3 regions of the Peribacillus sp. QJM3NY_7 genome follow, and region 3 is predicted to be linked to each of the others. Evidence: riboswitches for the same ligand, from Rfam matches in the RefSeq annotation. Region 3 holds a riboswitch; each other region holds the start of a gene.
What was found. A riboswitch is a leader RNA that binds a small molecule or an ion and turns the genes downstream of it on or off. The one in region 3 is predicted to bind S-adenosylmethionine.

Region 1 (2,270 bases), 2.8 Mb from region 3:
TTGCTGAGAAAGCAAGCTTCAGGAATGCGTATAAGAAGAAGAGATGCTTGATAATCGCTGACTCTTTTTATGAATGGAAGAAGACACCAGAAAGAAAAATACCGATGCGGATAAAACTGAAGAATCATGCTCCATTTGGAATGGCCGGTCTCTGGGAATCCTGGAAATCTCCTGAAGGCATCAGCATCTATTCGTGCTCTGTTATAACAACTGTGCCAAATGAGCTAATGACCAGCATTCATGACCGCATGCCTGTCATCCTAAAACCAGAAGATGAAAAAGATTGGTTGAATCCTTCCATTAATGATCCTGCATATCTGCAACAGTATTTAAAATCATTCGATTCGGAACAGATGGAAGCATTTGAAGTATCGACTGATGTAAACTCGACTAAAAATAATACACCTAACCTAATCCAACAAGTTTGTTGAGAGTTCATTAGGCCTCTCAGAATGTAGACAACTCGGTGAAAATCGAGTTTGTCTACATTTTTTTATGGTTTTTACAATTTGACGTCGCCTCCAGGCACTCGCTTTTCCCCCAGGAGTCTCGCACACCCGCTCCAATCAACTTAGATCTCTTTATAAACAGTAAGGAGTGCATGTGAAACACTTTAAAAATTAACCCTTGCGAAAATAGACAAAATGCTGTACTGTTATATTTGCTTTTCAAAACGACTTTCGATGTCAGGAACTCAGGCAAGTTTCCAGCGTGGTACTTTTCTGGCAGGCATCGTAATTTTTAAATAATTATATAATGTAATCTTCTTATCAAGAGAGACGGAGGGACTGGCCCGAAGATGTCTCGGCAGCGGACTTAAATGGAGTGCTGTGCCAAATCCAGCAGGCTGATTTTCGCCTGAAAGATAAGGAGGGTGTTTTTTATAAATTAAAAGACCTCTTCTTGTTATTAAATAGAAGGGGTCTTTTTTTATGCCAGTTTTTTGCTACAGCTCCATGACTGGAAAATCAGGTAGGTTCAAATTGGAGTTATTTGCGAAAACTGTTAATAGAATAAGAGCTGTGACACATGTCGCGGGAATAATAAAAAGAGGTGTACATCATGAGTGCAAACAATAAAGGGAATCCATGGGCATTGATCCCATTTGTCGTATTTTTAATTTTATTTATTGGATCCGGAATCATCACTAAAGATTTTTATTCATTTCCGGTGATTGTAGCGATTTCCATTGCATCGGCAGCTGCATTGGCGATGAATCGGAAAGAGACATTCAATGAAAAGGTTGATATCTTCTGTAAAGGTGCCGGGGACGCCAATATTATGTTAATGGTTATCATTTTCCTTTTGGCCGGCGCTTTTGCCGAAGTTGCCAATGGCATGGGGGCAGTTGAATCAACCGTGAATCTTGCCTTAGCTGTTTTCCCCCAAAATCTATTAATGGTGGGGATTTTCATCATCGCTTGTTTTATTTCTCTATCCATGGGGACAAGCATGGGAACGATCGTAGCCCTGGCACCTATCGGGGTAGGGATTAGTGAACAAACTGATATTTCACTTGCCCTTTCAATGGCAGCCGTTATTGGTGGTGCGATGTTTGGGGATAACCTTTCATTCATTTCAGATACGACAATCGCTGCTGTCCGAACTCAGGGAACGAAAATGAAGGATAAGTTTAAAGTGAATTTTTTCATCGTTTTACCTGCAGCCATCATCACATGTGCCATCCTAGGAATTTTAACGATGGGTGAACAGGCTGACATTTCCCAACAGTCTTATGATTGGGTGAAGATTCTTCCGTATCTTTGCGTATTGGTCACTGCATTGGCAGGAGTCAATGTGTTCTTGGTCCTTTCCATCGGAATCGTATTTGCCGGAATCATCGGCTTGGCTGATGGTAGTTATCAACCGTTGGGTGTCATTCAAAAAGTTGGAGAAGGAATGGCGGGAATGTATGAAATCTCCTTCCTTGCCATTTTAATTGCAGGTATGGTAGCCGTAATCAAACATAATGGTGGCATCGATTATCTACTCCACCTAGTGACACGAAATAGCAAATCGAAAAAAGGGGCGGAATTCAGCATTGCGGGGCTTGTTGGTTTAACGAACCTTTCAACGGCAAATAACACGATTTCGATTATCATTGCCGGGCCACTTGCCAAAAATATTTCTGAAAAGTATGGGATTGATCCGCGGAAATCGGCGAGCGTCCTTGACATTTTTGCATGTTGTATCCAAGGGTTGATCCCATATGGAGCACAACTGCTTGTTGCAGCAGGGGTAGCAAAAATTTCTCCGTTAAGCATCTTGCC
Region 2 (2,270 bases), 1.6 Mb from region 3:
CAAATCTTGACGATGGCGTTCTTTTTAACTTCGGAAAGATCGCCAAGATCATAGTTCACCTTTGCAGCAGCTTGTTTAACGTATGCAAATGCACGAACCAATTCAATCGGCATTTTTTCGTTACCGATTTTGAAATTGTTACGGCTTCTCTCAGTTTGTGCTCCCCAATATTTATCAGCAGGAACTTTCACTTCACCCATCGTATCACGTTCGATTCTGTATTCCATGTGTTCTCCTCCTAAGTTTGCACTATTCATTGAAGAATTTTTGCATATGAAATGAATAATGTCGGATTATTCTTTCTCTCCATACATTGTACAAACTTTATTATTTTAAAGCAAAAATATCCCGCTGACCCTTTCCATATATCTGAAAAATCCTAGTCCATTCATATTTAGATGAAAATTTGGATATTCTTTTTTGACACATAAAGTGTAGGCACCGCTAGGCTTCAATTGACCTGGCCATGAACACCAACACATCATCACCCCAAAAATGTCCTTGACAGTGTTTTGTATATATAGTAAATTCAAAAGAAATTGAATAATCTAAACTCTTATCGAGAGAGGTAGAGGGAATGGCCCGATGACACCTCAGCAACCTTCATTTGTTTCAAACCAATGAAAAGGTGCTAATTCCACAAGTTTATGAACTTGGAAGATAAGAAGAATGACTCGTCCCTACTTAATCAAAGTCTTCTTCTTAAAGAAGACTTTTTTTTATTTTATTTAACTCAAAGGAGCAGTGAAAACCATGTATAAACCTGAAACATATCTTGCTCAATTAGGAAATCGCAGTGAAACGGCGACAGGAACAGTCAATCCGCCGGTATACTTTTCAACAGCTTTTCGCCACGAAGGAATCGGTCAATCGACGGGATTCGACTACACAAGGACAGGTAACCCTACCCGCCAGCTATTGGAGCGATCCATCGCCGATCTGGAAAAAGGAGACCAAGGCTATGCCTGCAGTTCAGGAATGGCCGCCATCTCCACTATACTCGCCCTTTTTAAATCCGGGGATGCGTGGATTGTCAGTGAAGATCTTTATGGCGGTACATATCGGCTGTTAGAACAAGGTTTTAAAAAATGGGGATTGCAGTGTGACTATGTAAACACTTGTTGTTTGGAGGATATCGAAAAAGCCATCACTCCTCACACGAAAGCCATCTTCATCGAAACTCCCACTAACCCTCTTATGCAGCAAACGGATATTAGCGCCGTTGCCGCATTGGCTAAACGATATAATTTATTGCTAATCGTTGATAACACTTTTTACACGCCTCTTATTCAACAACCCATCTTACTTGGAGCTGATATTGTGATCCACAGTGCAACCAAGTATCTCGGTGGTCATAATGATGTGCTCGCCGGACTGATCGTTGCTAGCGGCGCTGAATTATGTGATGCACTTGCCTTCCATCATAATGGCACTGGAGCTGTCTTGAGCCCATTTGATTCATGGCTGTTGATGCGCGGAATGAAAACCCTAGCATTGCGGATGGAGCGTCATGAAAAGAATGCCAAGATACTTGTAGATTACTTATCGGAGCATGATTGTATTACGGACGTATTGTATCCAGGCCGAGGCGGCATGATTTCTTTCCGCATCATTGATGAAGCGGCGGTCAACCCATTTTTACAATCGCTCTCATTAATTTCCTTTGCAGAAAGCCTGGGAGGGGTTGAAAGCTTCATCACCTATCCTGCCACACAAACACATGCCGATATACCGCTTGAGGTCAGAACGGCAAACGGTGTTTGTAATCGACTGCTCCGCTTCTCCGTTGGCATCGAGGATAGCGACGATTTGATTGGTGACTTGCAGCAAGCATTCGCACATGTAAAAAGGGAGGCACTACGATGACAGATCATGATTTTAGCTTTGAAACAAAATTACTTCATAATCAACATAAATTCGATCCGGCAACGGGCGGTGTGAGCGTCCCCATCCAGCATGCATCGACTTTCCATCAATCCGATATCGATCAATTCGGCAAATATGACTACAGCAGAAGCGGGAACCCAACCCGCGAGGCACTTGAAGACATCATTGCCGAACTTGAGGAAGGCACTCACGGCTTTGCCTTTTCATCAGGTATGGCTGCCATTTCAACAGCCTTCCTGCTATTGTCTGCCGGGGATCATATCGTCATTTCCGAAGATGTGTATGGCGGAACGTTCAGGATGGTCACAAGCGTTTTGAACCGTTTCAATATTGAGCATACCTTCGTTGACATGACGGACCTTGAAAGTGTCAAAGCGGCGGTT
Region 3 (2,270 bases):
TGCCACTACAGAGACGCTTGTCATGTAAAGCGTTTCTTTCGTAGCTTCAATGATGTCTTCCCAATCAACATTCGGCAATAATTCTTCAAGCATGAGTAATCACCTCCACGCCTACCTGCTGTGCTCTAATGAATTCGATTGCGCGGAGCATTTCATCCTCTTTGCCATCTAGATGGATAAACAATGTTCCATATGAACCGCTTCTTGTTTGGGATATCTTACCTTGAACGATATTGACATCCAACTCGAAGTTACGTACAAGCTTGGTGATCAATGGGCTTTCTGCATGATCACCTACAAAGGTCAATTGAATCACTTTGCCGGCTGGGTAGCGTTCGAGCAAATGGTCCATCGTTTCTTTCGTTTCTTCCGGTTCCGTTACCTGTTGCACGAAACGCTTCGTCATTTGTTCTTTAGGATTCTTGAAGACATCCAGGACAGGACCCTGTTCAACAACCTGCCCGCTTTCCATCACGGCGACGCGATGGCAGATTTTACGTATTACATGCATTTCATGCGTAATCAAGACGATCGTCAATCCCAAACGCTGATTGATGTCAACAAGCAATTCGAGTATGGAGTCGGTAGTCTGCGGATCCAATGCAGAAGTCGCTTCATCACACAGCAGCACTTTAGGGTCATTTGCAAGAGCCCTGGCTATTCCCACCCTTTGCTTTTGCCCTCCGCTTAATTGCGAAGGATAGGCCTTTTCCCTGCCTTCAAGTCCGACTAACTTGATCAATTCGTTCACACGCTTGGTGCGTTCAGGTTTAGAAATACCTGCAATTTCCAACGGGAAAGATATATTCTCCTGAACGGTCCTTGACCATAATAGATTGAAATGCTGGAAAATCATGCTGATTTCTTGACGGGCCTTACGGAGCTGAGCCCCTTTAATTTTTGAAATTTCCTTTTCAGCCACCACAACGGATCCCTCTGTCGGTGTTTCCAATCCATTGAGCATTCTGATCAAAGTACTTTTCCCCGCTCCACTGTAACCGATGATCCCGAAAATCTCGCCTTTATTTATTTCAACATTCACATTATTTACAGCCTTGATCGTCTCACTGTTTCCTTTTCCTGTTCGGAACAGCTTACTGACTTTCGTCAAAGTAATCATTAACCCTCACCTCTTTTATCCAATAAAACCTATGAACTTAGTTGATTTCTCTACATTATTAGTCTGTTTCTCCTATCATGTAAATGTTTTCCCAATTAAAATAGAAAAAACCTTTCTGCATGAGCAGAAAGGCAGGTGAAGAAACAGGCCTTCCTCTCATCTTCCAAAGTGATTAAACTTTGTGTGAATTGGCACCTTTCCAAGGAAATCTCCTTGTCGGTTGCCGGGTTTCATCGGGCACATCCCTCCACCTCTCTTGATAAGAGCTAATATATAGAATATTTGTACATCATTAAGTTCTTTAGTATGGAGAAATTTTAACATAGATAAAAAAGGAGCGCAATGTATATTATTTCTAGTACAAGAATGAACAGGAACTTTGCTTAAAGCGTTTTGGAAGTCAAGGAGACGATGTTCGTCGCCTTTTCAATTGCCTGCTCCAAATCTTCTATTAAGTCGTCTACATTTTCAATCCCAATCGATAAACGGACTTGATCGGCACTTACACCCGCTTTCGCAAGACCCGCCTCATTCAATTGTTGATGGGTCGTACTTGCTGGGTGGATGATCAAGCTCTTCGCATCCCCTACATTCGCCACATGGGACCATAATTCCACCGAATTGATAAGTTTTGCCCCAGCTTCGCGATTACCTTGAATCCCAAATGTGACGACAGATCCAGCTCCCTTTGGCAAATATTTATCCGCAAGGGCTTTATCGGGATGTTCCTCATCACCAGGATGTGAAACCCAGGTCACGGCAGGATGGTTTTTTAAATATTGAATGACAGACTTGGTGTTTGATAGATGCTCTTTCATTCTTACATGCAGCGTTTCAAGTCCAAGCGTAAACTGGAATGCACTTTGGGCACTTAGCGCAGGGCCCAAATCACGGAGTAACTGGACCCGGGCTTTCGTTATGAATGCGGCAGGGCCAACTGCCTCGGCGTATACCAGACCGTCGTAACTTGGGTCAGGCTCCGTGAAGCCAGGATAGTTCGGCGAGTTCCAATCGAATTTCCCTCCATCCACGATGACACCGCCTAGCGTCGTTCCATTTCCAAGAAGCCATTTTGTAGCGGAATGGATGACAATATCCGCTCCAAAATCAATTGGTCTGCAAAGATATGGTGTCGCGAAGGTATTATCAA

Region 1: linked by a shared signal. The riboswitch ahead of AC0VX1_RS11210 (Na+/H+ antiporter NhaC family protein) and the one ahead of AC0VX1_RS24790 (methionine ABC transporter ATP-binding protein) in region 3 are both predicted to bind S-adenosylmethionine.
Region 2: linked by a shared signal. The riboswitch ahead of AC0VX1_RS05430 (methionine biosynthesis PLP-dependent protein) and the one ahead of AC0VX1_RS24790 (methionine ABC transporter ATP-binding protein) in region 3 are both predicted to bind S-adenosylmethionine.

Annotation. Positions count from the first base shown of each region.
Region 1 covers NZ_CM149663.1:2,348,993-2,351,262, forward strand. Annotated here, with positions in the region: gene AC0VX1_RS11205 (SOS response-associated peptidase) at 1-431, shown strand, start outside; SAM riboswitch class I at 765-872, shown strand; gene AC0VX1_RS11210 (Na+/H+ antiporter NhaC family protein) at 1,063-2,270, shown strand, end outside.
Region 2 covers NZ_CM149663.1:1,146,767-1,149,036, reverse strand. Annotated here, with positions in the region: gene fumC (class II fumarate hydratase) at 1-227, opposite strand, end outside; SAM riboswitch class I at 554-667, shown strand; gene AC0VX1_RS05430 (methionine biosynthesis PLP-dependent protein) at 754-1,866, shown strand; gene metC (cystathionine beta-lyase) at 1,863-2,270, shown strand, end outside.
Region 3 covers NZ_CM149663.1:5,110,293-5,112,562, forward strand. Annotated here, with positions in the region: gene AC0VX1_RS24785 (methionine ABC transporter permease) at 1-93, opposite strand, end outside; gene AC0VX1_RS24790 (methionine ABC transporter ATP-binding protein) at 86-1,120, opposite strand; SAM riboswitch class I at 1,274-1,386, opposite strand; gene AC0VX1_RS24795 (O-acetylhomoserine aminocarboxypropyltransferase/cysteine synthase family protein) at 1,504-2,270, opposite strand, start outside.